Regions from separate parts of the Rhodococcoides sp. S146-33 genome, predicted to be linked through region 1. Evidence: predicted binding sites of a transcription regulator. Region 1 holds the regulator's gene; each other region holds the start of a gene.
What was found. Region 1 encodes LexA, which represses DNA repair genes until DNA is damaged. Its sites were predicted from a motif close to CGAACANNTGTTCG; they were not measured.
Positions count from the first base shown of each region.

Region 1 (10,646 bases):
CGAGCTATCGTGCGCAGCAGGGCATCTTCCTGCTCTTTCGTTACTGGTTCGTCCAATTGCCGCAGCCAGCAACGCTGTTGGTACTTCGTGGCCCACTGGGTGACGGCCGCGCGCAGATCGTGGAGCTGCACGCCGCGCTGGAACTTGCCGGTCCACATGTCCTGCAACGACCTTCCCAGTTCTGCGTGCCACATCAGCGGCGGCAGGTCGTCGATCACGACGGCCATTCCGACATGATTGACCGGACTGTTGGTCAACGCCTGAATTGCCCGGTCGGCCGTCGACTCTCCACGGAAGATCCAGATGTCGCCCGTCCTGGTGGCATCGACGGCGGTATCGAGGCTGATTCGAGACGGGTTCATGACTCTCACCCTAGGTCTTGGCGCACCGGAGACCGCACGTCATGACGGTACGGTTGCCGAATGAACGTGTGGAAAGCTCTCGGCCTCGCCGGGATGGCCGGCGTCGCAGCTACGGGGGCGCTGGTGGTGCGGTCCGAGCGTAAGCGGCGTGCCTATGCCCCCGACGAAGTACGCGATCAGCTACACCAGCGGTTCGCGGCACTGTCGAGCGAACCGGAGCCAGCAGCTGCTCCCCCGCCCTCGCGGGGTCGGCAGCTGCGCGACAGGCTCCGGTTCAGCCGAGCGCGCTGAGGATTCGCGCGGCCATCTCTTCGATCTCGGCGTCCGTCATGACGAACGCGGGCGATATCTGCATCGCGCCCTGACCGGCCGCTCGGCCCGAAACCCCATGCGCACGAAGAGTCTTGACGAACGGCAGCGCCTCGCCCGGGTCGGCGAGTTGCACTGCGGCAACTGCGCCGATACCGCTGCGGATCTCCGAGACCCGTTCGTGTTCGGCCAGCGGCGCGAGGTGCGTGTGCAGTGCGGCTTCGATGCGCTTGGAGTGCGTCAGCAGTTCTTCTCGCTCGATGATGTCGAGGTTGGCCATCGCTGCGGCAGCCGCGCCTGCGTGGCCGCCGTAGGTGTAGCCGTGACGCCACCAGACTCCGCCTGCGAAGAACGGTTCGGCAATCTTCGGAGCAATGAACACCGCACCCATGGGCACGTATCCCGACGTCAGCCCCTTGGCGGTCGTCATCAGATCGGGTTCGAGCTCGAAACTCGTCGACGCGAACCAGCTACCGCCGATGCGTCCGAACCCGGTGACCACTTCGTCGGCCACGAACAGGACGTCGTTGTCGCGGCAGATCTGCCGAACCTCGCGCAGGTAGCCCTCCGGCGGCAGGTAGATTCCGCCTGCTCCGATCACCGGCTCGCAGAAGAACGCAGCCACGTTCTCGGCACCGACCTCCTCGATCAGCGCGAGCAGTGACTTCGCGTCGTCCCACGAAACCGTCCTGGCGTCGGCCATGAGCTCGCCGTAGTTCTCCTTGTTGACCGGGATGCCGGCCAGCGAGGTGCCCGCAACGTGCATGCCGTGGTACGCCTTCTGCCGACCGACGATCAGCTTCTTGGACGGCTGTCCCATTTCCACCCAGTAGCGGCGTGCAAGCTTCGCGGCGGTGTCGATCGAGTCCGATCCACCCGAGGTGAAGAAGATCTTGCTGCCGGGAACCGGTGCGATGGCAGCGAGGCGATCGGCCAGAGCCAGCGTGGTCTCTGGAACGAAGTCGCCGAAGTTCGAGTAGTGGGCAATCGAGCTCAGCTGCGTGGCGACGGCGTCGGCGATCTCCCGACGTCCGTGCCCGACGTTGGTGAACCACAGACCGGCAGTCGCGTCGAGATACTTCGTTCCCTTGTTGTCGAAGATGTACGCGCCCTCGCCTCGCGACACGACGAACGGCCCGTTGGCGGTGACGTTGCCCATGTCGGCGAAGCCGTGCCACAGCGCAGAGGAGTGTGTGGTGGCGGCTGGATCCAGGTCGGAAGACATGCGCTACACAGTAGTGGAGTCCGCTTCGATCGAGTCCGATCCGTACCTCCACCGTCCTGCGAGCCGCCCGACGGCATTCACCGCCAGGGCCATCAACGCAAAGGCGACGGTGAGAACGACCAGCCCGACGGCCAGCGCGAGGTATCCCTGACTGCGCGGATCGAGGAACGGATAGGGGTACCAGTCGACGACGGGTCCACGGACCAAGGTGTAGACCCCGTAGATCAGCGGGAACAGCAACCACGTCAGACTGCGCGACTCGGAGATCTGCCGCCGCGGTGGAGCGAGTATCCAGTCGAGCAGAAAGATCACGGGCATGATGCGATGCACCACGTTGTTGGTCCACGGATCCGCGACGCCGACATCGATGTTCGCGAGAAGGACTGCGTAGATGATGCCGGTGATCACCATGTACAGCGTCACTGCTCCGCGACAGAGCTGCCAACCCGAAGACCGCGGATCGATCACGCCGCCCACGACGAGTACGAGCACCGTCAGGACGTTGCTGATCACGGTGAAGTAGCTGAAGTAGTTGACCAACGAGAACGTCGGAGAGCCGAGCTTGTTCACGATGATCGAGACGAGCGCCGCGGCGGTGAGGGCCGCGAACAACACCCGCAGCGTCCTGATCGGTACCGGCGTGCGCGGCTCCGCGGTCACATCGTGCGAGATGCTCATGCGGCGATCCTGGCACAGTCGCGGCCGGCATTCACGAAGGTTGCGTCGATACGGATATCCTGGTGTGAGTATGTCTACCTCGAATCCGTCCGGTCAGCGAAAATCTCTCGCCCTACGTCTGGCAGACGTCACCATCCGCGACGAGAACCGGTTGCGGCGGCGACTGGACAAGGCCCGCACCGACGACGCGTTCGCCGCGCTCGAGCGCGATGTCGCTCGCGCCGAAGCGGTGGTCGCCCATCGTAGAGCCGCGGTCCCCACGCTCGATTTCCCCGAGTCTCTTCCGGTCAGTCTCCGCAAGGACGACATCTCTGCCGCCATCGCCGAGCATCAGGTCGTGATCGTCGCGGGTGAAACCGGCTCGGGTAAGACGACTCAGATTCCGAAGATCTGTCTTGCACTCGGTCGCGGAATTCGTGGGTCGATCGGTCACACTCAACCGCGCCGGCTCGCCGCTCGCACGGTGGCCGAGCGCATCGCCGAGGAAGTCGGTGAACCATTGGGCGAATCCATCGGCTACAAGGTGAGATTCACCGATCAGTCGTCGGATTCGACCCTCGTCAAGCTGATGACCGACGGCATTCTGCTGGCCGAGATCCAGCGAGACAGGCTGCTTCGCCAGTACGACACCCTCATCATCGACGAGGCCCACGAGCGCAGCCTCAATATCGACTTCATCCTGGGTTACCTCGCGCAGCTACTCCCCCGGCGACCCGATCTGAAGATCATCATCACCTCGGCGACGATCGATCCGGAACGATTTGCCCAACACTTCGCCCGCGATGGCGTGCCCGCGCCGATCATCGAGGTGTCCGGCCGCACGTTCCCGGTCGAAATGCGCTACCGGCCACTGACTGTCGACGCGGGTGACACCACGATCGACCTCGATCCTGTCGATGCCACCTGCCAGGCTGTCGACGAACTGATGGCCGAGGGCGATGGCGACATTCTGGTCTTCCTGTCCGGTGAACGCGAGATCCGCGATACGGCAGACGCATTGAACGACCGCAATCTGCGCAACACCGAGATCGTTCCATTGTACGCGAGACTCTCTGCGGCGGAACAGCATCGAGTGTTCTCTCCGCACTCGGGCAGGCGCGTGGTGCTCTCGACCAACGTTGCGGAGACATCGTTGACGGTCCCCGGCATCCGCTACGTGGTGGACCCGGGTACGGCCCGAATCTCGCGATACTCGTTGCGCACCAAGGTTCAACGACTGCCCATCGAGCCGATCTCTCAGGCATCGGCGCGGCAGCGGGCCGGGCGTTGTGGTCGCGTCGCCGACGGCATCTGCATCCGGCTGTATTCGGAGGAGGACTTCGAGTCGCGGCCGCAGTTCACCGAGCCGGAGATTCTGCGTACCAACCTGGCATCGGTGATCCTGCAGATGACCGCACTCGGGCTGGGCAAGATCGATGCCTTTCCCTTCGTCGAGCCGCCTGACCCTCGCAGCATTCGGGACGGCATCGGCCTACTCGAAGAACTGGGGGCGCTGAAGCCGGCCACCAAGGACGGCACCGCAGAACTCACCCCCATCGGCCGGGAACTCTCGGCGCTGCCGGTCGATCCACGAATGGCCCGGATGTTGGTCGAGGCCAACGGCAACGGCTCGCTGCGAGACGCGTTGGTGGTGGTGGCGGCCCTGTCGATTCAGGACGTTCGGGAACGACCCGCCGAGCATCAGCAGGCGGCGGACGAAAAACACGCCCGCTTCGCAGTCGAGAACTCCGACTTCCTGGCGTACGTCAAGCTATGGACGTACCTGCGCGAACAACGGAACGAGCTGTCGTCCAACCAGTTCCGACGCATGTGCCGCACCGAATTTCTGCACTACCTGCGAATTCGCGAGTGGCAGGATCTACACGGCCAGCTCCGCCAGATCACTCGCGGGCTCGGCTGGACGGTGCCGGATGCAGATTCCACCGAGACTGCGCTCCATCAATCATTGCTGTCGGGGCTGCTCTCCCACGTCGGACTCCGGGAGGGTGACAAGCGCGAGTTCCTGGGCGCACGAGGAGCGCACTTTGCTATCTTCCCCGGATCCGGGCTGTTCAAGAAGCCCCCGCGTTGGGTCATGGCCGCCGAGCTGGTGGAGACCGGTCGCCTGTGGGGCCGGATGGCCGCTCGCATCGAACCCGAATGGGCCGAGCGGCTCGCACCGCACCTGGTCAAGCGGACGTACTCGGAACCACACTGGTCCATCAAGCGCGAATCCGCGATGGCCTACGAGCGGGTGACGCTGTACGGCATTCCTCTGGTCACGCAGCGACCGGTGAACTACCACCGCATCGACGCCGAGGCGTCCCGAGAGTTGTTCATCAGACATGCACTGGTAGAGGGTGAATGGAAGACACAGCACGCGTTCTTCCACAAGAACAGGGCTCTGCTCGACGACGTGGGTGAACTCGAGCATCGTGCTCGGCGGCGAGACATCGTCGTGGACGACGACGCACTGTTCGACTTCTACGATGCCCGTATCGCCCCGGAAGCAGTGTCCGCGAGACACTTCGACACGTGGTGGAAGAAGGCCCGTCGACAGGACTCGTCCCTGCTGGATTTCACAACGGACACAGTCGTCAACTCCGACGCGGCCTCGGTGCTCACCGGTGCGTATCCCGATGCGTGGCGACAGGGTGAGATCCAGTTTCCGCTGACCTACCAGTTCGAGCCGGGTACGGCCGCCGACGGAGTCACCGCACGAATTCCCATCGCTCTTCTCGCACAGGTACAACCGGTCGGATTCGACTGGCTGGTTCCGGGAATGCGCGCGGAGTTGGTGACGGCCTTGATCAAATCGCTGCCGAAAGCTTTACGCCGCAACGTTGTTCCCGCCCCCGATTTCGCCGCCGCGGCCTTGGCGGTCATGAAGCCTCGCGCGGAGACTCTGGTGACGGCACTGGCACGCGAGCTGTCGCGGGCTGCCCAGTGCCACATCACCGCGAAGGACTTCGACGCCGCGGGTCTGCCCGACCACCTGAAGATGACGTTCGCAGCCGTCGACCCGGCCGGAAAGGTGTTGGGTAGCAACAAGGATTTGACGGTTCTGCGCACCAGCCTGTCCGGCGAAGTCGGTCGTCAGGTCGCGAGTGCGGTCGGCGACGCCGAGCGCGCGCCTACTCTCGCGTGGACCTCGGGCACTCTGGGCCGACTCGAGTCGACCGTCACCCGTGATGTGGGCGGACAGAAGGTCACCGGCTACCCGGCGTTGGTGCCGGAAGGACCCGGCGTTGCGGTTCGAGTCCTGAGCACGCCCGCCCAGCAGCGAGCAGCCATGCGCTCCGGAACTCGGGCCCTACTGTTGTCGACGGCACCGAAAGGAACCAAAGCTCTGCTGGCCGGCCTGCCGACCGCGGAACGTCTTGCGCTCGGCCAGAATCCGTACGGCGGAGTCGATGCGCTCCTCGAGGAGTGTCGAGTCCTTGCGGTCGAGGAAGCAATGGACGCACACGGTGGACCGGTCCGAGATCCGGAGGCTTTCGAGAAACTTCGCGCATCGGTCAATGCCGAGGTGCCACAGCGCACCGCCGCGGTGCTGGCCCTGGTGCGTCCCGTGCTGACGGCAGCTCTCGCGCTGTCGGCGCAGCTACAGGTGTCCTCGGGTGAGCCCGCCGACGATGTTCGGGAACAGCTCGACGGCTTGATCTTTCGCGGGTTCGTCACCGAATTCGGTTCACGCAGGCTGGCAGACCTGCCGCGATACCTCGCTGCGGCGACCAAGAGGTTGGCCACACTTCCGAGCAGCGCAGGCCGTGATGCGGCCGCGATGGACGTACTCGACCGCGTCTACGCCTCGTATGGGCGGCTGCTGGATTCGCTTCCGGAGGGCCGAAAGAACAGCGCTGGCGTGCAGGAGCTGTTCTGGATGATCGAAGAATTGCGGGTAGGGCTGTTCGCGCAAGGAATTCGGACTGCGTATCCGGTCTCGGAGAAACGCATCGAGAAGGCAATCGCGGATGAGGCCCGCTGAAGGTCGAACCGTCAGTCGATGTCCGCAGATTCGCGGTGCTTGCGCAGTTCGTGGATTTCTTTCTCGAAATCCTCGGCCGAACTGAACGAGCGATACACGGACGCAAATCGCAGATACGCGACCTCGTCGAGGTCGCGTAGCGGACCGAGAATGGCCAACCCCACCTCGTTACTGGGAATTTCGGCGGAGCCGGCGGCACGAATGGCGTCTTCCACCTGCTGAGCCAAGAGATTCAGCGCGTCGTTGTCGACATCTCTGCCCTGGCAGGCCCTGCGCACTCCTTTGACGACTTTTTCACGGCTGAACGGTTCGGTCACTCCGCTCCGCTTCACGACTGCGAGCACGGCGGCCTCGACGGTGGTGAATCGCCGACCGCATTCCGGGCAGGAGCGACGACGCCGAATTGCCTGCCCCTCGTCCATCTCACGCGAATCGACCACGCGTGAGTCGGGATGCCTGCAGAACGGGCAATGCATGAAGGAGCCTCCGTCGTAGCCGATGCGCCGACATCGAACATGCGTGTCGGAGCAATCAGTCGAGGATACTCAGTCATCGGCGTGTGCGATGGGGCCGGTGGTCATCTGCCGGGCGCGTACTCGACCACGGCACCGTCGTGAACCTCGACGACGCCTGCGGGCTGCACCCCAGCGCCGGGCGCATCGGCTCGTAGGTTCGCGATGCCGATCAGGCCACCGGCAACGACGACGGCTGCGAGCACCCACAGCACCAGCGATCGCAGCCGGACCGGCTGACCGGCGAAGTGCGCCGAGGTCTCGTCGAAGTCGCGATCGGCTGCCTCGCGGTCGGTGACATCGGTCCAGGACGACTCCAGAACCGGCAGGCACGGAGTCGTGTACGCACCGCGCATCGCGATGGAGCTCCGCAACGCAGGACGAGCACGGCGACGACGTTCGACGACAGTGGACCGGCTACGGACACCTGCGGTGGTGGGGCGATCGGTGATGATGGTCATCGGAACCTCGTCTTCGCTCGTTGGATCGATTGTTCGATCAGGCGTTCGATGGACGCTTGTTCGAAGTTCTATCACGAGCCTCCGACAAAGTCTGCAGAAAACGCGACACGAGTCGAACAGATGTTTGATTCAACAGCTGATACACGCTAGATTCGTGTCAGAAACCACACGCCACACGAGTCGACACCATCAACTCCAGTCCGCGCAGACCGAACCACGCAGACCGGATCCAGGACACCAGCAGGAGGCCGACAGCATGAAGGACCAGACCTCGACGAGGTCGACCACGGGTTCCAAGACGACCGGTTCCAAGGCGACCACGTCCGTGCCTACGAAGGCCGCCGCAGGGAAGCCTGCCGCGGAACCGACGCCCAAGGCCATGGAAGTCGGCACCGACATCAGCGCCGGCCTGACGGAGCGACAGCGAAAGGTGCTCGAGGTCATCCGAGCTTCGGTGACCGAGCGCGGCTACCCGCCCAGCATTCGTGAGATCGGTGATGCCGTCGGCCTGACGTCGACGTCGTCCGTTGCCCATCAGTTGCGCACTCTGGAGCGAAAAGGATTCCTGCGGCGCGACGCCAACCGCCCTCGCGCGGTCGACGTCCGCGGACTCGACGAGGTACAGGCCGATCAGGCTGCTGCCGCGGTCGACGGATCGTCCGAGGAACAGGATCGCTTGCCGACGCCGACGTTCGTGCCGGTTCTGGGACGAATTGCCGCCGGTGGACCGATCCTGGCCGAGGAAGCCGTCGAGGACGTGTTTCCGCTCCCCCGCGAGCTGGTCGGTCAGGGTTCGCTGTTCCTGCTCAAGGTCGTGGGCGAGTCGATGATCGATGCAGCCATCTGTGACGGCGACTGGGTGGTGGTTCGTCAGCAATCCGTGGCAGACAACGGAGACATCGTGGCGGCGATGATCGACGGTGAAGCGACCGTCAAGACGTTCAAGCGGTCGAAGGGCGAGGTGTGGCTGCTGCCGCACAACCCGCTGTTCGAGCCGATTCCGGGAAACAACGCTGCCATCCTCGGCAAGGTCGTCACCGTGATGCGCAAGCTGTAGAGAACAGCACCGAAACGCGAAGGGCCGCAGCACAGTGTGCTGCGGCCCTCGTGCTTTTCGGATCAGCGGATCATAGATTCAATCCGCGGCCGATGATCTCTTTCATGATTTCGGTCGTGCCACCGTAGATGGTCTGCACCCGAGAATCCATGTAGGCCTTGGCGATCGGATATTCCTTCATGTAGCCGTAGCCGCCGTGCAACTGCAGGCACCGGTCGATCAGCTTGACCTGGTTCTCGGTGGTCCACCATTTCGCCATGGCGGCTTCCTGCACGGTCAACTTGCCATCGTTGAGCAGTTCGATGAACTTGTCGACCATGATGCGGGTGGCGGTGGTTTCGGTGGCCAACTCCGCCAACACGAAGCGGGTGTTCTGGAACTTGCCGATCGACTTACCGAAGGCCTTGCGATCTCGGCAGTACTGGATGGTCATGTCCAGGGCCGATTCCATGGCCGCGGCGGCGACAACAGCGATCGAGAGCCGTTCCTGCGGAAGATTCTGCATGAGGTAGATGAAGCCCATGCCTTCTTCACCGAGCAGATTGGCTGCGGGCACGCGAACGTCCGTGAAGCTGAGTTCGGCGGTGTCCTGGGCCTTCATCCCGATCTTGTCGAGATTGCGGCCGCGCTCGAAACCTGGCATGTCGCGCTCCACGACCAGCAGGCTGAAGCCCTGGGCACCCTTCTCGGGGTCGGTGCACGCCACGACGATGATCAGATCGGCGTTGATTCCGTTAGTAATGAACGTTTTCGATCCGTTCAGTACCCAGTCGTCGCCGTCGCGAACGGCCTTGGTCTTGATGCCCTGCAGGTCGCTTCCGGTGCCCGGCTCGGTCATGGCAATCGCGGTGATCAGCTCACCCGAGCAGAATCCGGGGAGCCAGCGCTGCTTCTGTTCGTCGTTCGCCAACTCGATGAAGTACGGCGCGACGACGTCGTTGTGCAGGGTGAAGCCGATGCCGCTGTAGCCGCCGCGGGTGGTTTCCTCGGTGACGATTGCGTTGTAGCGGAAGTCCTTGACGCCACCGCCACCGAACTCCTCCGGTGCGGCCGTTCCGAGGAAGCCCTGCTTGCCGGCCTCGACCCAGACGCCGCGGTCGACGATGTTCTGCTCTTCCCACTTCGCGTGATTGGGGGCTACGTGCTGTTCGAGAAACTTCCGGTACGACTCCCGGAACAGTTCGTGCTCGGGCTCGAAAAGTGTGCGTTCCACGCAGATCTCCTTGTTCGGTGCGCACCGTCGTCGACCGCGAGAAAGGGGTGTCACAGCGCGGTCGTCGGTGCGACTGACGTCACCGTTCAAGACTACTTTCGCGGTGCACCGGGGGTCGATGACCAAAACGTGCGCGATCCGTGACCGCCCCCGCTACGTCCGCCGAGACGCGGTACTTTTCGCGAGCGCCGAAACGATCGGATAACCGACCAGAATGCCGAGCGAACCCCACGCGATTCCGCCGAGTTCGACCGAACCGACCGACAGCGTGAGGTCGCCGATACCCGCGACCAGTGCCGCGGCAACGACGATCAGGTTGACCGGATCGGCGAAGTCCACCTTGGCGTCGGTCCAGATGCGAACGCCCAGCAGCCCGATGAGTCCGTACAGAACCAGTGTTGCCCCGCCGATGACCCCGTCGGGAACGGTGAAGATGAGGGCACCGAACTTGGGCGAGAACGCGAGCACTATCGCGGTGAAGGCCGCGACCCAGTACGCGGCCGTGGAGTAGACGCGGGTGGCGGCCATGACCCCGATGTTCTCCGCGTACGTGGTGGTACCCGAGCCGCCGGCAGCACCGGCCAGGGTGGTCGCCAACCCGTCGGCAATCAGCGCGTCACCGGCGACGTCGTCGAGGTTCTTGCCGGTCATCGCCGCGACTGCTTTGACGTGTCCGACGTTCTCGGCCACGAGGACGATGACTACGGGCAACGCCACCAGGATCACCGACAGCTCGAACGACGGTCCACGAAACTCGGGCAAGCCGATCCAGCTCGCGGCGCTCAAGGCATCCAGGCGTAGTTGCGAAATTCCCCCGGTGACGGCCGCGAAGACCCAGCCGACCACGACGCCGAGCAGAATC
Region 1 covers NZ_JCAJWY010000002.1:1,099,606-1,110,251, reverse strand. The annotation lists gene AC5WEY_RS13745 (hypothetical protein) at 1-362, opposite strand, end outside; gene AC5WEY_RS13740 (hypothetical protein) at 423-653, shown strand; gene AC5WEY_RS13735 (aminotransferase family protein) at 637-1,896, opposite strand; gene AC5WEY_RS13730 (Pr6Pr family membrane protein) at 1,900-2,574, opposite strand; gene hrpA (ATP-dependent RNA helicase HrpA) at 2,645-6,541, shown strand; gene nrdR (transcriptional regulator NrdR) at 6,553-7,017, opposite strand; gene AC5WEY_RS13715 (hypothetical protein) at 7,119-7,514, opposite strand; gene lexA (transcriptional repressor LexA) at 7,894-8,571, shown strand; gene AC5WEY_RS13705 (acyl-CoA dehydrogenase family protein) at 8,642-9,784, opposite strand; gene AC5WEY_RS13700 (uracil-xanthine permease family protein) at 9,938-10,646, opposite strand, start outside.

Region 2 (10,646 bases), on a different contig from region 1:
CGGTGGCGGAACGCCGCCGATCGTCATCGAAGTACCCCCGATCCCAGGCCTTCCTCCGATTCCCGGCATCACGATCCCGCCGATTCCGGGTATCCCCAATGTGCCTGAGCAGCCGAACACCCCGAATCAGCCCAACACACCCAACACCCCGAACACACCCAACACACCGAACACACCCAACACCCCGAACACCCCGAACACCCCGAACACCCCGAACACCCCGAATCAGCCCAACCAGCCGACCACACCCGGTGGCCCGGATCAGCCGGGTACGTACAACCCGGGTGGGCAGATCACACAGATTCCCAACGGCGGTGTCGATACCGGTGACGGCAGTACGGTCACGCAGCCGGCCAACTCGGTGGCCGTGACGATGTGGACCCTTCTCGCTCTACTCACTGTCGGCGCGGTGTCGGTCACGTTGATGACGCGTCGTCGGCGCTGATCTGTGAAAGCCGTAGCCAGGGAGTACGCACCTCCGGCTGAATCTGCCCGCGCCCCGATCCTTTCCCGGGTCGTGGTGCGGGCAGTAGCCGCTGCCTGCTTCATGCTCCTGTTGTTTCTTACCGGTTGCGCAACGCCTTCGGACGAAGCGCCTCCGGAGCGCACCGCACCGTCGTCGGCCATGTCTACGCAGGCACCGGATACTTCTACCGATGAGGTTGCAGCGCAGGCAAATTCATCGGTGGCCGGGTCACCTCCCGCCCGTATCGACATTCCGGCGATCGACGTCGACTCCGACGTGATGGATCTGGGTCTTCGTTCGGACGGTTCGATGGAAGTTCCGCCGGGTGGTTTTCCCGCGGGCTGGTACACGGGGTCGCCGATCCCTGGCCAACTGGGGCCGTCGATCCTTGCCGGACACGTGGATTGGGGCGGCAGCCCGGGAGTCTTCTACCGACTCCGGGATCTCGCGCAGGGTGACGACGTCACCGTCACGGACCAGAATGGCGGTACGGTTCGCTTCGTCGTCAGCGCGGTGGAGCAGTATCCGAAAGACTCGTTTCCCACCGACAAGGTCTACGGCGACATCGATCATCCCGGCCTGCGACTGATCACCTGTGGCGGACAGTTCGACTCGGATATCTCGAGTTACGACGACAACATCGTCGTGTACGCCGATCGCGTCTGAGCAAGCTCGCTCGCTCACAGCAACCTCGCAGGCTGCTCCCAGCCGGACCGGCGGTCCGTCGCACATTCTCGTAGTCGACAACTTCGACGAACAGGATGTGCGATGACCGCCCAAATCGACCGACCGGCCGCGATGCCTCCGTCGCATGCCCGCCAGCCGTCCAGGCAGGACATGTGGTGGTATCGCCGCCGACACTTGCTCGGGCTTCTTGTTCTGCTCGCGTCCACCGCAACTCTGTACCTGTGGAACCTGACCGCAAGTGGTTATGCGAACACGTTCTACGCCGCGGCTGTGCAGGCAGGCACCAAGGACTGGACGGCGTGGTTCTTCGGATCACTGGATTCCGAAAACTTCATCACCGTGGACAAGCCACCGGCCGCGCTATGGGTGATGGGACTGTCGGCCCGTCTGTTCGGGTTCTCGAGCTTCAGTTTGCTGCTTCCCCAAGCCCTGATGGGTGTCGCCGCGGTGGCGACGGTGTATGCCGCGGTCAAGCGAGTCGCGAATCCCACCGCCGGCTTGCTCGCCGGCTTCACGGTGGCGTCCGTTCCTGCAGCTGCGCTGATGTTCGACTTCGACAACCCCGACGCGCTGCTGGTTCTCCTCATGACGCTCGGCGGCTACTTCGTCGTGCGCTCTCTGCAGACCACTGCTGGTCGACGGGCCGCCATGTGGCTCGCCTTCGCCGGCGTGGCGCTGGGATTCGCGTTTCTGACCAAGATGCTGCAGGGCTTGTTGGTACTACCAGCCTTCGGGTTGACGTATCTGGTTGCGGGACGGGCGCAATTGCGCGCAAGACTGCTGCATCTGGTCGGTGCGTTCGCGGCATTGGTGGTCGCCGCCGGATGGTGGGTGGTGGCGGTTCAGCTGTGGCCGGAAGGTGCGCGCCCGTACATCGGCGGGTCCACCGACAACACCGTGATGGATCTGGTGCTCGGATACAACGGTCTCGGCCGAATCTTCGGTAACACCGGCGGCGGTGGCGGGGCACCGGGCGGAATGAATTCCGGTGCAGCCGGATCGAGCTTCGGTGGGTCGACCGGTCTGGATCGATTGTTCGGCAGTGAGATGGGAATCCAGATTTCGTGGCTGATTCCTGCGGCATTGGTGGCAATGGTCTTGGGTCTGATCGCTCGCGGCCGAGCGCCGCGGACCGACATGCTGCGTGCATCCCTGATTCTGTGGGGCGGTTGGTTCATGGTGACAGCGCTGATCTTCAGTTACATGTCCGGCACGATTCACCCGTACTACACCGTGGCTCTTGCCCCTGCCATCGCGGGCATGATCGGAACCGGCGGCTACGCACTCTGGCTTCGACGCGAATCAATATGGGCCAGAGCAGGTAGGGCGACGATTATGATCACGGCTGGTGTCTGGAGTTGGGTGCTGTTACACCGCAACGCGGACTGGCTGCCGGCCTTGAAGTGGATCCTGTTGGTGGGAACCGTTGTTGCGGCCGTGATGATCCTGCTCGCCGGGCAGTACCGAAAGCTCACTGCGGCTGCGCTCATCCTCGGAGCAGTGGCCGGTCTCGGCGGTGGCACGTCGTATGCCATCGCTACGACGACGAACGCGCACAGCGGATCCGTCCCCACCGCAGGCCCGACCGGTGCAGTCAGCGACAGCGGCATGGGCGGGATGCCGACCGGTGGGATGCCGAGTGGAGCAGTGTCGGGCGACGCAATGCCGGGCGATGATGCGGGCATGCCTGCTGATGCTGCCGATCTCCCAGCAGGCTTCGGCACCGGCACTCTGCCTGGCGGTATGTCCAGCATGGGCGGTGGCATGGGCGGTGAGACCAACGAGGAGTTGACGGCTCTGCTCGAGTCCACAACGACGAGATGGTCTGCTGCAGTCAACGGTTCGCAGTCTGCAGCGGGGTACGAGCTTTCGTCCGATACCGCGGTGATGGCGATCGGCGGCTGGAGCGGCGATCCCGCACCCTCGCTCGACGAGTTCATCGAGTACGTCTCCAATCACGAAGTCGCGTACTACGTATCCGGAGGCATGGGTGATGGAATGGCACGCGGGGGCATGGGCGGCGACTCGACGAGCACCTCCTCGCAGATTCAGGAGTGGGTCGAGGCGAACTTCACCGCCAGCACCGTCGGCAGTGCGACGGTGTACGACCTCAGCACTTACACCGGCTGACACCGACCGAACAGAACGACACCCAGAAGGCACAGCTGTTCCACCGCAGACACGTCGACTGCGGTGGAACTTTTGTGTACTGACCCAATACCCAATATCGATCAGAAAGGCGGGGGATTATCGTCGGGTGCTGATGTAGGTACCGGCGCGGGCAGCGGCTGGACAATTTCGAGGCTCGAGGTATCCGCCTGTACAGCTTCACCTTTGGGCCTGCGATATACGGCGGGCAGATGGCTCATGTCTGCGAGTTGGGTCGTTCCGGGAACAGTGATCGCTGTGGTGCCGGCGTTCGAGAGCCAGAACTCCACGCCCTCGGCCAGCATCACGGGAGTCCACAAACCCATCGTCTTGAGGCTGTGGTGATAGCGGCACAGACAATGCAGATTGGTGTCGATGGTCCACCCACCGTTCGCAGGATCGCGATGGAAATACGGCACGATGTGGTCGATCTCGCATTGCTGAGCCGGGACGTCACAGCCCGGATGCCGGCACGTGCGGTCGCGGTATCGAATGCGTTCTGCGAGTGCGGTAGTGGGGCGATAAACGAGCGCACCGGGCGGCGGCAGTACGAGACCGCCGTGACCGTCGGGATACAGCGCGAACCCGAGTGAGGGATCGGCGGCAATCGCCGCTTCGAGTTCGGCTACGAAGGTGTACGTGCCGCGATACGGCGTGGCGACACAGTTGTTCCGCGGTGGACGCGGGGCATTCTGCGGACGAGGCGGTCGAGGAACTGCACCGCCCGTTCGGCGACGTCCACGCCCCAGTGCGTGAAACACCATGCGTGAGGGCTTGATAGAGCAGCTACCCCTGGTCTCGGTGTCCGACGGTGCAGACGTGCTTTCGGACGCGGACTCTGCGGTGTCGGACTCCGTAGTGTCGGATCCTGCAGTGTCGGTTTGTTGTGTGTCGGTCCGGTCTGTCTGCTCGACACCATCCGTTGCGGTGCCCTCCTCCACGTCGGTGTCGATGAGCGATTCCAAGTCTTCGCCGTATCCGAACTTCTCCGCCAGATTGCGGGCTTCGGTAAGGAGGATCTGCCAGTGCGCGTTGTCGGCGAGCTCTCGGGCGTACTCGGCATCGATGGTGCCGTGGCCGGCCAAGTGAGCAGGATTGGAGAGCAGACCGGCGAGAGTGGCGAGGTCGACCGTGATGACAGTGAGCGGCGCACGCCGATCTGGGCGCGCGGTATCGGCCGTGCAGGGGTTGTCGTCATCGGGTTCGCACATGCATGCCATCGACGATTCCTGCTGCAGCAGAGCAACATACGCGGCCGCACGCTTCTGACCCTTGTTTCGCGGATCGTGTCGGCAGACGGTGGCGGCCATCTCGTTGATGAGTTGCCAGGCAGCGGCGGCGTCGGCGGCAGTGAGGTCGGCCTTCAGCGTCGACAGCACATCTTTGTCGATGTAAGTGACATTGGTGTGCCGTTCCAAGTCCTTGCGTAGAGCGGCAGCCTGCTCGGGTGCGATGCGGTACATGATCGACCAGATTTCGGTCGCGAGCGGCCCGGGCGACAGGCGTCGGGCAGCGTGCAGAACCTCCCTTTGGACGGCTGTCGCCGCGTCCTGCGTCAGATTGTGGGTACAGCGGTAGATCGCACGGACTCGAGGCAAATCCAGTTCGCCGGCATCGAAGGCGGCGGCGATGGCGGGAAGCCGAAGCCGAAGGTCCATCCCGACCTCGGCGTACGTGTTCGCGACGGTCTTCGAGCAGCCCAGAACGTGCGCAATTTCGGAGGCTGCATAGTTGCCCGCATCCTGAATGACGTCACCCACGAGCACGTTCTGATGAATGCACGTGTCCCAGATGGCGGCAGCCAGAGCCACTTTCCGAGCGCACGCTTGATTCTCCAGAATCGTGACATCCCGAATCTCGGCCAACGAAGCAGGCGCGATGTACGGCTTCGATTGCGGCCCGAGATAGGCCGCGAATCGGCTGCGTGCAGATGTGGTCACTGTGTCTTCGCCCCCCGGCAGATGTTCAGCGATTAATAGAACGTACGTTCGATAGTACTGGAGTGTGAACGATCCGTCAAACTCAATTACGTTGCAATGGATAAGGATTGGCGTGGAACTGCCTATACACCCACCCACCGACAACACCGTTTGACCCTGACGCCGCGTCAGGCTTCAGGATGGTGGACATGACCGAGAACTACCCCGCCTTCGAGGTGAGACCAGTACCGATTCCGGGCCCACACACCGCCGCGCCCGAGCTGTTTCGTGGCCTGTACGGCATGCCGATGTTCGTCACCGTCCCCACCGCGAATCTCGCCGAATCGACCGAATTCTGGACCCGAGCTCTCGGTTTCTTCGAACTCTTCACAATTCCCGGTCAATTGGTTCATCTGCGCCGCTGGGTGTTTCAGGATGTTCTGCTCGTGCCGACGGAGCGGTCGGCCGGACTGCCGGCAATGACGGTGAGCTTCGCCTGCGTCCTCGACCAGCTCGATTCCATCGCCCAGGCCTGCGCCCAAATCCGACCCGGCTCGGCTACCGGGCCGCACACTCGACTGTGGAATTCCGTCGAGCTCGAGATCCACACTCCGGAGAATGTGCGGGTCATCATGACAGCGGCACGGCCGTATGATCCGGACAGCGCTGAAGCGGCAACCCTCCGAGCAGTAGGCATCGAACCGACGGAACACGGCGGACCCTGACTTCACACGAGGGTGAATCGCTCCAGCACCACCTGAGTGTCGTCGTTTACCGTGAAGTTCGGATCTCCCAATTCCGCGCGAACCTCGGCCGACTGCCAGAATCTTTCGTGTCCGGCTCGCCACTGCGCCACATCGGCGTACCCCTCACCCTCGTCAAGGGCATGTCGCAGCGAAACATCCTTCAGCGCAACGATATCGACACCCGTGGTCTCGGTGACTCCGACCACGACACCCGCCGAATCCACCACCGCGCCGCGATCACCCACGCTCGGCAGCTCCTCGTCGGCGTACTGAACCAACAGGCTTGCCGTGCTGGTCTTCGCGCCGGACAGCACGGCCGCAACCAGCGTGTCTCGAAGTGGGCCCGGGTAGGCGAACTCGACTATCGGCAGATCCGTCACCTACGCATCATAATTCGAGATCAGCCCACACCAGTCGATGGTCCGAGGGGTGCTCGGCCTGGTTCGGCCAGTACACCTGGGAGTCGATTACGGTGAGATCGTCGGACGGCAACACATAGTCCACTCGAAGGTCACCCGGCGTCGGATCCGCGAAATCAGCTGTGTCCGTTCCGTGTTCGTCGGATACAGGCGCGGGATCCTGAACGCGGGACAAATCCAGAACCTGCGCAATGGAACCGGCCACCGAGTCGCCGTCGACCGGATCGCTGTTCTGATCGCCGAGCATGACGAACGACGCTCCTTCGTCGAGTCCGCCGCGCACGCCCTTGTCGTCGTACAGGTAGTCCGCACCCGAGATGTAGTCGGCACTGAGCCTGATCTCGTCGTGATTGCGTTTGCCGTTGCGGTTCTCGGGTCCATCGAACGACGGGGGAGTGGGGTGCGAGGCCAGTACGTGCAGCGTCTTGCCATTCACGTCGATCGGCACGTCCCAGTGCGATTTGCTGGACAGTCGCAGCGCGTCGGACGCCTCTCCGTAGTAATCACGCGGCAGCAGGGAATCCGGCATGTCCTTCCACAGAAAGTTCTGGAACGTGCGCACCGATTCGGTGTCGATCGGATACTTCGAGTACACGACCATGCCGTACTGACCTGGGAATTGGCCGAAACCCCAGGAATCGCCCTGGCCGCCGAGCTTGCCGTCCTTGTCCAGGTCGAGTCCGGAGTCGACCCCGGTGTTCACGGGCGCCGTGAACCAATATGGGTACTGCTTGTCCAGATAGTTGTCGTTGAACAGTTTCACCGCATCGTCGCCCGAGTAGTCGAACTCGTTGACCAACAGCACATCCGGAGAGTTCGTGGAGATCACATCGGCCGCAGCGCGAGCCTGAGCGTTCTCACCCTGCAGGTCGGTCACCAACTGGCCGGCCGCGGGCCGATTGAGGCTCGCATTGAATGTCGCCACCCGAATGCTCGACGGTTCGTCGGGGGTCGGGTCCGTGGAAGACGGATCCGCAGAAGAACAGCCGGCAGTCATGAAGGCGAGGGTAACGGCGACGGCTGCGAGTCTCGACATTTTCACATTCCGCACCGTAGAGACGGCAAACGAACGTAAGGTTACGAATTAACAAGCAAGCGTGCTTGCTTTTTTCTCGTGCCTTTGTGAAGCTGGACCCATGGCAGACCTCGACACACTCGTCGGCGACCTCCGTGCCGAGGGCGACGACCTCGATGCGCTCGTCGCCGAACTGACATCGGAGCAGTGGGCGGCACCGACACCGGCCGAGGGTTGGACGATCGCGCACCAGATCGCACATCTGTCGTGGACCGATCACGTCGCGGAGCGAACCACGTCCGCAGCATCCGGCGATACCGCGGCCAAGGAGGAGTTCGCCCTCACTCTGAAGAAAGCGTGGGAAAACCCCACCGGGTTCGTCGACGAGGCTGCGGAGGAAGAAGCCCGCAATCCCGAACTGTTGAGCGCATGGCGAACCCGCCGTCGAGCCATGACCGACGCTCTTGTGCAGGTGCCGCCCGGAACCAAGATCGACTGGTTCGGACCGCCGATGAGTGCGGCGTCCATGGCCACAGCGCGATTGATGGAAACGTGGGCCCACGGCCAGGATGTCGCGGACGCATTGGGCGTCACGCGCGTTCCCACCGACAGAATCCGTGGAGTCGCTCATATCGGCGTCCGCACGAGGGATTTCGCTTACGCCGTCAACCAGCAGACTCCTCCCACCGAACCGTTTCGCATCGAACTCACCGCGCCGTCGGGCGAGCTATGGACCTGGGGACCCGAGGACGCTGTGCAACGCGTGACTGGCCCGGCCCTCGACTTCTGCCTCCTCGTCACCCAGCGCGCTCATCGCGACAACCTCGACATCCGCGCAGAGGGACTCGACGCCGCACACTGGCTCACCATCGCCCAAGCCTTCGCAGGCCCTCCAGGATCGGGACGAGAGCACGCATGACCGTACGAATCGGCAACTGCTCGGGCTTCTACGGGGACCGTCTTTCAGCCATGCGCGAGATGCTCGAGGGCGGCGAACTCGACTACCTCACCGGTGATTACCTCGCCGAGCTGACGATGCTCATCCTCGGCCGCGACCGGATGAAGGACGCGACTCGTGGCTACGCCAAAACCTTTCTGCGCCAGGCCGAGGATTGCCTCGGACTGGCGCTCGACAAAGGCGTCAAGATCGTCGCCAACGCCGGTGGTCTGAATCCACGTGGCTTGGCCGAGGCGCTGGAGAAACTCGACTCCGGTGCGAAAATCGCGTACGTCGACGGCGACGACCTTCTCGGCAGAGCTGCCCAACTCGGCCTCGGTAACCCGCTGACCGCAAATGCCTACCTCGGCGCGTGGGGCATCGTGGAATGCCTGAACTCCGGTGCCGACGTCGTCGTCACCGGGCGCGTCACCGATGCCAGCGTGATCGTCGGACCCGCTGCGGCGCACTTCGGCTGGACGCCGACCGATTACGACGCCCTGGCCGGTGCCGTCGTCGCGGGCCACATCATCGAGTGCGGAACTCAGGCGACCGGCGGCAACTACTCGTTCTTCACCGAGATCGCCGACATGTCCTGTCCAGGGTTCCCCATCGCCGAGATCGAGTCCGACGGTTCGTCCGTCATCACCAAGCACGAGGGCACCGGCGGTGCCGTCAGCGTCGGTACCGTGACCGCTCAGCTGCTGTACGAAATCACCGGCGGGCGTTACGCGAACCCTGACGTCACCGCACGGATCGACTCAGCGATCCTGACACAGGAATCCAGCGATCGAGTGTCCATCACCGGCGTGACCGGTGAAGCGCCGCCGCCCACCTACAAGGTCTCGCTCAATGCGCTAGGCGGTTTCCGCAACGAATTCACGATGGTGCTCACCGGTCTCGACATCGAGGCGAAAGCGGCACTTGCACAGCGTCAATTCGAGTCCTGGCTCCCCGCACGGCCAACCGAATTGGACTGGACACTGGTGCGCACCGACAAGCCGGACGCAGAGACCGAGGAGACGGCCAGCGCCCTACTGCGCTGCGTGGCTCGCGACAGCAACCCCGATGCCGTTGGACGTCAGTTCTCTGCGGTTGCAGTCGAACTCGCACTGGCCAGCTACCCCGGATTCTCGGTGACCGCCCCGCCGGGAAACGGAGCGCCGTACGGAGTGTTCACGGCAGGATTCGTCGACGCGGCCCAGGTGCCGCACGTCGCGCATCTCGCCGACGGCACCGAAAGCACCATCGCACCGTCGACAGAAACGCGGGCACTGGAACGCCTCGATGAACCGACGCTCCCCGCACCGAGAGCAGACGAAGCGACCATCCGACTCCCGCTCGGAACCATCGCGGCCGCCCGAAGCGGCGACAAGGGCGGCAATGCCAACGTCGGGGTCTGGGTCCGCACCGACGACGAATTCTCCTGGCTCGTCCACGCATTGACGGTCGACAGACTGAAGCAGATGTTGCCCGAGGCGGAGAAACTCACCGTCACCCGACACGTGCTGCCCAATCTGCGGGCCGTGAACTTCGTCATCGACGGCATCCTCGGCCAAGGCGTGGCATCGCAGGCCAGATTCGATCCACAGGCCAAGGGGCTCGGTGAATGGCTGCGGTCGCGGCACATCGACATCCCCGAAACACTCGCTTACAAGGGAGCACTCGTATGAGTATCTGGACGACGCCCGAGCGTCAGCAGCTGCGCAAGACCGTCCGAAGTTTCGTGGAGCAGGACATCGCACCGCACATGAATCAGTGGGAAACCGACGGAGAGATTCCTCGCGAGCTGCACAAGAAGGCGGCAGCTCTCGGTTTGATCGGTGCAGGCTTCCCCGAGGACGTCGGTGGGGACGGCGGAGATCTGGCCGACGCGGTCGTGATCTGCGAGGAGATGCATCAGGCCGGTGCGTCCGGCGGGCTCTTCGCATCGCTGTTCACCAGCGGAATTGCGTTGCCGCATTTGGTTGCAGCACGCGACGCCGACCAGATCGAGAAGTGGGTGCGGCCCACGCTGGCCGGTGAGAAGATCGGCTCGCTCGCGATCACCGAGCCGGGCGGCGGTTCCGATGTCGGCCACCTCAGGACGAAGGCGGTCAGGGACGGCGAGCACTACGTCGTCAATGGATCCAAGACGTACATCACCTCGGGCTGCCGAGCAGACTTCGTCGTCACTGCGGTTCGCACCGGAGGCGACGGTGCGGCCGGTGTCTCGCTGCTCGTCATCGAGAAGGGCACACCCGGATTCGAGGTCACCAGCAAGCTCGACAAAATGGGCTGGCGCGCATCCGATACTGCTGAGCTCTCGT
Region 2 covers NZ_JCAJWY010000005.1:107,167-117,812, forward strand. The annotation lists gene AC5WEY_RS20145 (ice-binding family protein) at 1-445, shown strand, start outside; gene AC5WEY_RS20150 (class F sortase) at 626-1,132, shown strand; gene AC5WEY_RS20155 (ArnT family glycosyltransferase) at 1,235-3,283, shown strand; gene AC5WEY_RS20160 (HNH endonuclease signature motif containing protein) at 3,385-5,241, opposite strand; gene AC5WEY_RS20165 (VOC family protein) at 5,430-5,945, shown strand; gene AC5WEY_RS20170 (ASCH domain-containing protein) at 5,948-6,346, opposite strand; gene AC5WEY_RS20175 (endonuclease/exonuclease/phosphatase family protein) at 6,354-7,421, opposite strand; gene AC5WEY_RS20180 (TIGR03084 family metal-binding protein) at 7,522-8,319, shown strand; gene AC5WEY_RS20185 (acyclic terpene utilization AtuA family protein) at 8,316-10,010, shown strand; gene AC5WEY_RS20190 (acyl-CoA dehydrogenase family protein) at 10,007-10,646, shown strand, end outside.
Region 2: AC5WEY_RS20160 (HNH endonuclease signature motif containing protein) is a predicted target of LexA. The motif match lies at 5,279-5,292, and genes of this name have one in related genera.

Region 3 (10,646 bases), on a different contig from region 1:
CTCCTGGTCGTGGGTGACCAGAACCGTGGTGACGTGCACCTCGTCGTGCAGGCGACGCAGCCACGTACGTAGATCGGCGCGCACCTTCGCGTCCAGCGCACCGAAGGGCTCGTCGAGGAGCAGCACCTGCGGGTCCACCGCGAGAGCGCGAGCCAGCGCCATACGCTGCCGCTGTCCACCGGAAAGCTGCGCCGGGTAACGACTCTGAAAGCCCGCCAGCCCGACGATCTCGAGCAGCTCGTCGACCTTCTTGGCGATCTCGGCCTTGGGGCGCTTGCGGATCTGCAGACCGAACGCCACGTTGTCTCGCACTGTGAGGTGCTTGAACGCCGCATAGTGCTGAAAGACGAAGCCGATCTCGCGGCGCTGCGGGCTGACCCATGTCACGTCCTGGCCGGCGAGCACCACCCGACCGGAATCGAGCTGTTCGAGGCCGGCGATCGAGCGCAGCAAGGTGGACTTGCCCGAGCCGCTGGGGCCGAGCAGCGCCGTCAACGAGCCCTTGGGGATGTCGATGCTGACGTTGTCGAGAGCAGCGAAATCGCCGTAGTGCTTGTTGGCACCGACGACGGAGATCTCGATCTCGGACGATTTCTCGGTCATTACTTCGTCCTCTTCTTGTCGAGAACCGTCATCAGCAACAGCACGATGACGGCGATCGCCATCAGCAGCGTGGACGCGGCGTACGCGCCCTGTTGGTTGAAGTCCTCGTACCGTGAATTGACCAGCAAAGTCAGTGTTTGCGAGATTCCGGGCAAGTTGGTCGAGACCATGATGACCGCACCGAACTCGCCGAGAGAACGTGCGACGGTGAGCACGACGCCGTAGGTCAGGCCCCACCGGATCGCCGGAAGGGTGATGCGCCAGAACGTCTGCCAGGAGCTTGCACCCAAGGTCGATGCTGCTTCTTCCTGCTCTTCGCCTATCTCGTACAGCACCGGTTCGACTTCGCGTACGACGAACGGCAGCGTCACGAAAATAGTCGCTATCACCATGCCGGGAAGCGCGAAAATCACCTTGAAGCCGAGACTTTCGACGCCTCCGAACCACCCGTTGGCACCCCAGAGAAGAATCAGCGCGACACCGGTGATGATCGGCGACACCGCGAACGGCAGATCGACGATCGCCTCGAGCACGCCTTTGCCGCGGAACCGCCCTCGTACCAACGCCAGCGCGGTGACCACACCGAAGACGACGTTGATCGGTACCACGATGGCAACGATCAAGAGCGACAGCTGCAAGGCCGATTGTGCCGCGGGAGTGGTGATCTGCTCGAAGAACGACACGACGCCGTCTTCGAACGTTCGGTACAGGATGGCAGCGAGCGGAAAGAGCACGAGTACAGCGAGATAGATCAACGCAATCAGGCGCAGCGACAGTTTTACGGGAAGACTGATCTTCACGAGAGCTGCTCCTCCCGTCTCGCCAGGCGGTTACCGATGATGCGAAGCACGAACAGCACAGCGAACGCAATAGCCAACAACACCACCGAGATTGCCGCGGCGTCGATCGGCCGGTCGTATTCGATCAGCTCGCGAATGTACTGCGAGGCAACCTGCGTGTCGTCGGGGATGTTGCCGCCGATGAGCACCACCGACCCGAATTCGCCGATCGCGCGGGCGAAGGCGAGGCCCCCGCCCGACAACACCGCGGGGAGCAGCACGGGCAGAACGATGCGCCGAAAGATAGTCCAGTTGTTGGCTCCGAGCGACGCGGCCGCCTCCTCGACGTCCTTGTCCAACTCGATCAACACCGGTTGCACCGCACGGACCACGAACGGCAAGGTGACGAACAACAGCGCAACGACGACCGCGGGCTTGGTTGCGTTGAACACCAAGCCGATCGGACTGGCCGGGCCGTACAGCGACAACAACACCAAACTGGCCACGATGGTCGGCAAAGCGAACGGCAGATCGATCAGGGCGTTGACGAATCGTTTACCCGGGAACTCGTCCCGAACGAGGACCCACGCGATGAGGGTGCCCAGGAACAGATTGATCACTGCGGCCGCGACGGAGACGACCAGCGTCACCTTGAACGTGGCGATGGCGCGGGATTCGGTGATCGCGTCCCAGAATCCGGCAAGGCCGGCGTCGAAAGACTGAACCGTCAACGCGGCCAGCGGAAGCAACACGATGACGCTGAGCCACAGCACGGCGACCCCGAGGCCGAGTGGTCCCACCGACCCGGGGCCCCTGAACTTTCGGCCTTCCCGCCCGGCACGATACCGAGGTCTCGTGCCGGGAGGGACGGGCGAACCCGCAGCTGCGGCTTCGGTGGTCGAAGATGACATCGATTTCTACCGAGTACTTTCCTGATAGATCGTCGCGATTGCGCCGTTGTCGCCGAACAGATCGGTGTCGACCTGAGTCCAGCCGCCGAGATCATCGATGGTGTAGAGCTTTTCGGGAGTGAAGAACTTGTCGGAGTACTCCGAGGCGATGTCCGGGTTCGTCGGGCGGAAGCCTGCCTCGGCCCAGATCTTCTGTCCCTCGTCGGTGTAGATGAAATCGTTCAGCGCATTGGCCCGATCGAGGTTGGCACTGCTGTTGATCACTGCCACCGGATTGTCGATGCGGAACGTGACAGGAACGTCCACGTGCTCCACCTGCTGACCCTGCTGATCGATGAGAAGTGCCTCGTTCTCGTAGCTGAGCAGCGCATCACCCTGCCCCTGCAGGAAGGCTTCTGTTGCCGCGCGGCCGGATTCGGGCTGAACCGGGAAATGATCGGAGACGAGGGTACGAACGAAATCGAGACCGGCCTGCTTGTCCTGGCCGCCGTTACTCTTCGCCGCGTACGGAGCGAGAAGATTCCACTTGGCCGAGCCGGAGCTGAGTGGACTGGGGCTGATGACCTGAACGTCGGGCTTTATCAGGTCGTCCCAGGTACGAATGTTCTTCGGGTTGCCCTCACGCACGACGATGGTGACCACAGAACCGAACGGCACGCCGCCGTAGGCATTCTGGTTCCAGTCCTCGTCGACCTTTCCGGCCTTCACGAGTCGAGTGATATCCGGTTCGACCGAAAAATTCACGATGTCGGCGGGTGCGCCGTCGGCCACCTTGCGGGACTGGTTGCCCGAGGCACCGTAGTCGGCGTTGATGGCGGTGCCCTCACCATTCTCGGTGGCCGCAAAAGCGGGACCGATTGCGTCCCAACCGTTCTTGGGGACGGCGTATCCCACCAGGGTCAATGCGGGACCGCTGGCGGTGTCCGATCCGCCGCCGACGACGTCACTCGATCCACCGCCGCACGCGGTGAGAAGAAGTGCTCCCACGGCGGCGAAGGTCGTCAGCAGGTAACGAGAGCTATGACTCATCGAAAGATGGCCTTTCATGAATGGTGTGTACGGAGAACGAAGTGGTCGAAGTAGTCACTCCCCGAGTCGAACCGGACACCACATCGGCAGCGCGACATCACCATGGCTGCAGCGGGAAACATGGACGACCCACGTCACGCGAGGCGGACACACGGATCGAGAAAACCGATTCGACGGAGGAAAGAATCAACAACAGTCGATATCGGCGACTGCCAACATGCCGACAGCAATCAACGCCAACTGATGGCGGACGCGGTACTCGGCGGCAGAAGACACGGTCAGAAATCTAGCAGAGGTTTCGGACGGACTCTAATTCAGCGGACGCGCCCGGCGACTAGACGGCGCAGCCGTCCGCCGAGTCGTTGTGACGGGGCCCTACCTCGTGAGCAGCCAGGCGATGACAACCAGCACCAGCAGCGCGATGAGCGCCAGCGTTACCCGAGACCGTGGCATTACTGTCCATCCTTCGTCGTGGTGGAGGCGGTACCCGTCGAATCCGCCTCGCGAGCAGCGCGAGCGTCGCGGCCGAGCAGGCGTAGGACCACCGCGAGCACTCGATCGAATACTCGCGCCAGCAGGAACGCCGTCGGCACGATGACCAGCAGCACGACAGTGGCCTGCGGTACGAACGGCAGGCCCGTCACCCACAGTTCGACGCCGTCCCACCATCGCGCAACCGGTTCCACCCTCGCAGCTTAAACCAGCACGTCCGGTGCTCACGCCACGCCGATCGACGACCAGCAGTGGACGACTGCCTTCGATAAGTCGATGATTACGCCATGACGGCATTCGAAGACGTTTCGCCCGTGCCTCCGGTGGCCGACGAGCCCGCGATGGGATCGGGCCATCCGGGGTTGGGCGGGATCGAAGTTCAGGGCGCATTGGGCAGTACCGATGCACCGGTGTCCACCCTGACGTCCTACCGCAGCGCCTTTCCGCCGATCGACGACTACGCGTTCCTCTCGGACTGCGAGACCACGTGTCTGATCGCGCGCAACGGATCCGTCGAGTGGATGTGCGTGCCCCGGCCGGACTCCCCCAGCATCTTCGGCGCAATTCTCGATCGCAGCGCCGGTCACTTTCGCGTCGGCCCCTACGGTCAGTCGGTCCCTGCGGCGCGCCGCTATCTGCCCGGCGGTCTGATCGTCGAGACCACGTGGCAGACCGAGACCGGTTGGTTGATCGTGCGTGATGCATTGGTGATGGGCCCGTGGCACAACACCGATCAGCGCTCTCGCACCCACAAGCGCGCACCGAGCGACTGGGATGCCGAACACATACTGCTGCGCACCATCAAATGTGTCAGCGGCACTGTCGAATTGGAGATGAGCTGCGAGCCCGCCTTCGACTACCACCGGGCACCCGCGAACTGGGAGTACACCGGCAAGGTGTACGAGGAGACCACCGCAACCTGTGAGGCGAGCGCGGACGGTGACCAGCCCACACTGAAGCTGACCACCAATCTTCGGATCGGGATCGAGGGCCGTGAGGCTCGAGCTCGAACCCGAATGACCGAGGGCGACAACGTGTTCGTCGCGCTGTCGTGGTCCGACCTCCCTGCGCCGCAAACCTTCGAGGAAGCTGCGAGCAAGATGTGGCGGACGTCGGAATGTTGGCGACAGTGGATCACGATCGGGCGGTTCCCCGACCACCCGTGGCGCGGCTACCTCCAGCGCAGCGCGTTGACATTGAAGGGACTGACCTACGCGCCCACCGGTGCCCTGCTGGCGGCATCGACCACGTCGCTCCCGGAAACGCCGGGTGGAGAACGTAACTGGGACTACCGCTACACCTGGGTCCGCGATTCGACGTTCGCACTGTGGGGCCTCTACACCCTCGGACTGGACCGTGAGGCCAACGACTTCTTCGCGTTCATGTCCGACGTGGCGACGACGGCGAACGGCGAGGTCAATCCGCTGCAGGTGATGTACGGCATCGGTGGCGAGAAGACTCTCGACGAGAGCGAGCTGACGCACTTGTCCGGATACGACGGCGCGCGGCCGGTACGCATCGGCAACGGTGCCTACGACCAAGAGCAGCACGATATCTGGGGCACCATGCTCGACTCCGTGTACCTGCACGTCAAGTCACGCGAGCACGTCCCGGAATTTCTGTGGCCGCTGCTCAAACGTCAGGTCGAGGAAGCGATCGCCAACTGGCGCAAACCGGACCGTGGCATCTGGGAGGTACGCGGCGAACCGCAGCACTTCACGTCCTCGAAGCTCATGTGTTGGGTCGCGCTCGATCGCGGCGCCAAGCTCGCCGACATCCACGGCGAGAAGGACTACTCGGACCAGTGGAACGAGATCGCGGACGAGATCAAGGCGGACATTCTCGAGCACGGCATCGACTCACGCGGAGTGCTGACCCAGCGCTACGGCGACCCGTCGCTGGACGCGTCGTTGCTACTGGCACCGCTGCTCCGGTTCCTACCGGCCGACGACGAGCGAATCCGTGCCACGGTGCTCGCCATCGCCGACGAGTTGACCGAGGACGGATTGGTTCTGCGCTACCGTACCGACACCACCGACGACGGCTTGGCCGGTGAGGAAGGAACGTTCACCATCTGCTCGTTCTGGCTGGTCTCCGCCTTGGTGGAAATCGGTGAACTCCCCCGTGCGAAGCACCTCTGCGAACGGCTGCTCGGTTACGCGAGCCCGCTCAAGCTCTATGCAGAAGAGATCGATCATCGCACCGGCCGTCACCTCGGTAATTTCCCGCAGGCATTCACGCACCTCGCTCTGATCAACGCAGTGGTCCACGTCATCCGAGCCGAGGAGGCACAGGCATCGGGCCACTTCCAGCCCGCTCACTCCAACCCTTGATCGAGTAGAGGTTTCAGCGGCCTAGCTGCTTCGCCCAGTCGGCGATCAGCTCGGCCGCGGGCTTTGCCTGAGCGCGGCGATGGCCGGTACCTGCCCACATCGACAGTCCCGACGGGTCGCCCACTGCTGCTGCCTTCGCGCGCATCGGCGCGGTCAGGTAGTGCAGATCGGGATACGCCAAGGGAGCGACGTCCGAGTTCGCCTGCATGAATTCGTTCACCAGACCCCGCGCGGGACGGCCCGAGAACGCCCTCGTCACTGCGGTGCCCGGAGCCAGTGTGAGCTGTTCGCGGTGCACCGGTTTGGTGCCGGCCTCAGGCGTGTTCAGGAACGCTGTCCCGAGCTGCGCGGCATGGGCGGCACCCGAATCCAGCAGTGGCGCAATGTCGTTGCCGTCCATCAACCCACCCGCTGCAATGCGAGGAAGTTCCGAGATCTCGCGGATCGCCAACAGCAATTCGGCCAACGGTTCGTCCGGGGACGACCCGTCGAACGTACCCCGATGTCCACCGGCTTCGGGCCCCTGCACAACGAGGGCGTCGACGCCGTTGGCGGTGGCCACCGACGCGTCGGACGCGGTGGCGACGGTGGCCCACACCTCGGTCCCGACGGCGTGCAGTTGGGCTACCTCGTCCGCATCGAACGTCGCGAACGTGCTCGAGACCAGCGGTACCGGGTGCTCGAGCAGCCATGCGAACTTCTCGGCGTAGAAGTCGTCTCGTCGCAGCAGCTCCCCTGGTTCGGCGTCGAACCGCTCGAACCACGGTGCCAGGTGCGCGGCGTAGCTGTCCACGTCGGCACCGGACGGCTCCTCCGGCAGAAAGAGGTTCACACCGAACGGCAGGCCCCGCACCGAATCGATTCGTGCGGCAAATGCTTCAAGTGTCAGCAAGGCGCCCGCGATCATGCCTATCCCGCCCGCCTCCGAGACCGCGCGAGCGAGCTCTGGAGTACTGGGGCCACCCGCCATCGGGGCACCGACAACGGGCACACGGAGCTGCTTCAAGATCGGCGTAGTCACAGGTTCGAAATGTACTCGCCGGCCACGGCCCCGTCTGTCGCACCCGACATGCGTCCGCTATCACACGCCACCGACAGAATCGCGGTATCGAATTCTTCTGCAGAGCAATAGTTTTCGATTGCAACATCATTGTGTATCGAATACATGTTCGATACACTTCACCCCATGACGACCGCGATCTGGCAACTGAGCGAAAGCGAACTCCTCGCGGCCGCCACCGCGGCGTCCCATGACATTGAAGTGCTCGAAGCCCACCGCATCGCCCTTGTCGCCGAAATCGACACCCGCGTCTCCCGCGAGAAACTCGGCTTCCCCGGACCCGCCGGCTGGCTCACCTCCACCACCCTGCTCTCCCCCGGCAAAGCCACCAAAATCGTCGCCCTCGCCCGCGGACTGAAGAACTTCCCCGATATCGCCGACGCCGTCGACACCGGCGGCATCTCCATCGACCATGCCGCCCTGATCCTCACCTTCGCCGAAACCCCACCGAAGAACCTCCCCCAAGAAGGCCAGGACCTCGCCCGAGCAGCACTGCTGACCGCCGCCACCGGACCCGAAGCCCGCACCGGACCACTGCGCGCCGCGATCACCACACTCCACGACACCTACGGCGACAAGAAACCACCCGACGACACCGACCGCAACGAACTCTTCGCCTCCACCACCCTCAACGGACGTCTCGTGGCGAAGATGGATTTCGACGCCATAACCGGAGAAAAGTTCCTCACCGCGCTCTCACCGTTGACCGAACCCCGCCCCGCCGCCGACGGCACCCCCGACGAACGCAGCCCCGCGCGGCGCAGAGCCGACGCCTTCGGACACATCCTCGACCGCTACCTCGCCTCCAGTAACCGACCGACCGAAGGCGGGGAAAAGCCGCACGTCAACCTGCACATCACCTTGCGCGACCTCACCAACCTGTGCCGCACCATGAACGCCGACAGCGACTCCGACTCCGACTCCGACTCCGACTCTGACACTGACACTGACACTGACACTGACACACCGAACTACGAGAACGGCAGCACCGCAACCGAATCCCACTGCAGCGGCGGTGGCGGCGACGGCAGCAGCAGCAGCAGCAGCGATGATTGCGGCAGCGGAAGCGGCGACGGGTGCGATAGTGGCAGCGGCGGGGGTTGCGACAGTTCGACCGGACCGGCCGCCGACCGCGGCGCGTATCGGGACCTGTTCGGTGACGGCACCACCGTCGGATGGCTCCCCTGGATGGGACCGCTCTCCCGCGAGACCTCCCGCCAACTGGCCTGCGACTGCATCCTGACCGCGATCGTCATGGACGAGAACGGTTCCCCGATCAACCTCGCCCGCACCGCCCGCACCGTGAACGCGAAACAGAAACGCGCCCTCACCGCCCGCGATCACGGGTGCGCGTTCCCCGGCTGCGGCAAACCCGCCGCCTGGCCAGAGGGACACCACATTTGGCATTGGACCGACGGCGGCCCCACGGACATGAACAACCTCGTGCTGCTCTGCGGATTCCATCACCGACTCATCCACCACAGCGACTGGGAAGTCTTCATCGGTACCGACAACCACCCCTGGTTCATCCCACCGGCCACCGTCGACCCCTACCGACAACCCCGACAATCCCACGCCCGCGCCGGCCCCCACATCGCCTGAGCACACATAAAAACAAGCCAGCCCCGCACCGAGAACACGGTGCGGGGCTGGAAAAGGTTGTGTCACAGCTACTTCGATACGAGCGAAGACACCTCGAAGTTGCCGGAGCGCATGCCTGCCCTACTTCTTGGGCTTGTCCGACGAAGACTCCGAGGACAGTGCGGCGACGAAGGCTTCCTGCGGCACCTCGACGCGACCGATCGTCTTCATCCGCTTCTTGCCCTCTTTCTGCTTCTCGAGCAGCTTGCGCTTACGGCTGATGTCGCCGCCGTAGCACTTGGCCAACACATCCTTACGGATCGCCCGGATGTTCTCGCGGGCGATGATGCGCGATCCGATGGCGGCCTGGATCGGCACCTCGAACTGCTGACGCGGAATCAGTTCCTTGAGCTTGGTCGTCATCTTGTTGCCGTAGGCCGCGGCATTATCCTTGTGCACGATTGCCGAGAACGCGTCCACGGCCTCACCCTGCAGCAAGATGTCGACCTTGACCAGCGCACCGGCCTGCTCGCCGATCTCCTCGTAATCGAGGCTGGCGTACCCGCGGGTGCGGGATTTGAGGATGTCGAAGAAGTCGAAGATGATCTCGGCCATCGGAATCGTGTAGCGCAACTCCACACGGGTCTCGGACAGGTAGTCCATGCCGCCGAGCTCGCCACGTCGTCCCTGGCACAGCTCCATGATGGAGCCGATGAACTCACTGGGCGAGATGATGGTGCACTTGACCATCGGCTCGAACACTTCCCGCGCCTTGCCCTCGGGCCAGTACGACGGATTGGTGACGATGTGCTCGGCACCGTCTTCCATCTCGACGCGGTAGACCACGTTCGGCGAGGTCGAGATCAAGTCGAGGTTGAACTCCCGCTCGAGTCGTTCGCGGGTGATCTCCATGTGCAGCAGACCGAGGAAGCCACAGCGGAATCCGAAGCCGAGAGCAACCGAGGTCTCCGGCTCGTAGGTCAGGGCCGCATCGTTGAGTTGCAGCTTCTCGAGAGCATCACGCAGGTCCGGGTAGTCCGAGCCGTCGAGTGGGTAGAGACCGGAGTACACCATCGGTCGAGGCTCGCGATAACCGGTCAGCGGCTCGGTTGCGCCCTTGCGGAAGGTCGTGACGGTGTCGCCCACCTTCGACTGACGGACGTCCTTGACTCCGGTGATGAGGTAACCGACCTCGCCGACGCCCAAGCCCTTGGTGGCCTTGGGATCGGGCGAGACGATGCCGACCTCGAGCAACTCGTGCGTCGAGCCGGTCGACATCATCGTGACCTTCTCGCGCGGGTTGAGCGCACCGTCGACCACTCGCACGTAGGTGACGACGCCGCGGTAGGTGTCGTAGACCGAGTCGAAGATCATTGCGCGGGCCGGGCCGTCCGGGTTTCCGACCGGAGCCGGGACCAGTTTGACGACCTCGTTGAGCAGTTCTTCCACGCCGACACCGGTCTTACCGGATACGCGCAGAACGTCGTCGGCCTCGCACCCGATGATGTGGGCGATCTCGGCCGCATAGCGATCCGGATCGGCAGCGGGGAGATCGATCTTGTTGAGCACCGGAATGATGGTGAGCTCTTTGTCGAGAGCCAGGTACAGGTTGGCCAGCGTCTGCGCCTCGATACCCTGCGCGGCGTCGACGAGCAGCACTGCACCTTCGCAGGCTTCGAGGGCGCGAGAGACTTCGTAGGTGAAGTCGACGTGACCGGGAGTGTCGATGAGGTGCAGCACGAACTCTTCGCCGTCGACAACCCACGGCAGCCGCACGTTCTGCGCCTTGATGGTGATTCCGCGCTCGCGCTCGATATCCATCCGGTCCAAGTACTGTGCGCGCATCGACCGGTCGTCG
Region 3 covers NZ_JCAJWY010000004.1:124,977-135,622, forward strand. The annotation lists gene AC5WEY_RS18440 (sulfate/molybdate ABC transporter ATP-binding protein) at 1-603, opposite strand, end outside; gene cysW (sulfate ABC transporter permease subunit CysW) at 603-1,403, opposite strand; gene cysT (sulfate ABC transporter permease subunit CysT) at 1,400-2,293, opposite strand; gene AC5WEY_RS18455 (sulfate ABC transporter substrate-binding protein) at 2,300-3,322, opposite strand; gene AC5WEY_RS18460 (Ms4533A family Cys-rich leader peptide) at 3,509-3,598, opposite strand; gene AC5WEY_RS18465 (hypothetical protein) at 3,775-4,008, opposite strand; gene AC5WEY_RS18470 (glycoside hydrolase family 15 protein) at 4,102-6,147, shown strand; gene AC5WEY_RS18475 (nitronate monooxygenase) at 6,161-7,168, opposite strand; gene AC5WEY_RS18480 (HNH endonuclease signature motif containing protein) at 7,334-8,809, shown strand; gene lepA (translation elongation factor 4) at 8,930-10,646, opposite strand, start outside.
Region 3: AC5WEY_RS18480 (HNH endonuclease signature motif containing protein) is a predicted target of LexA. The motif match lies at 7,306-7,319, and genes of this name have one in related genera.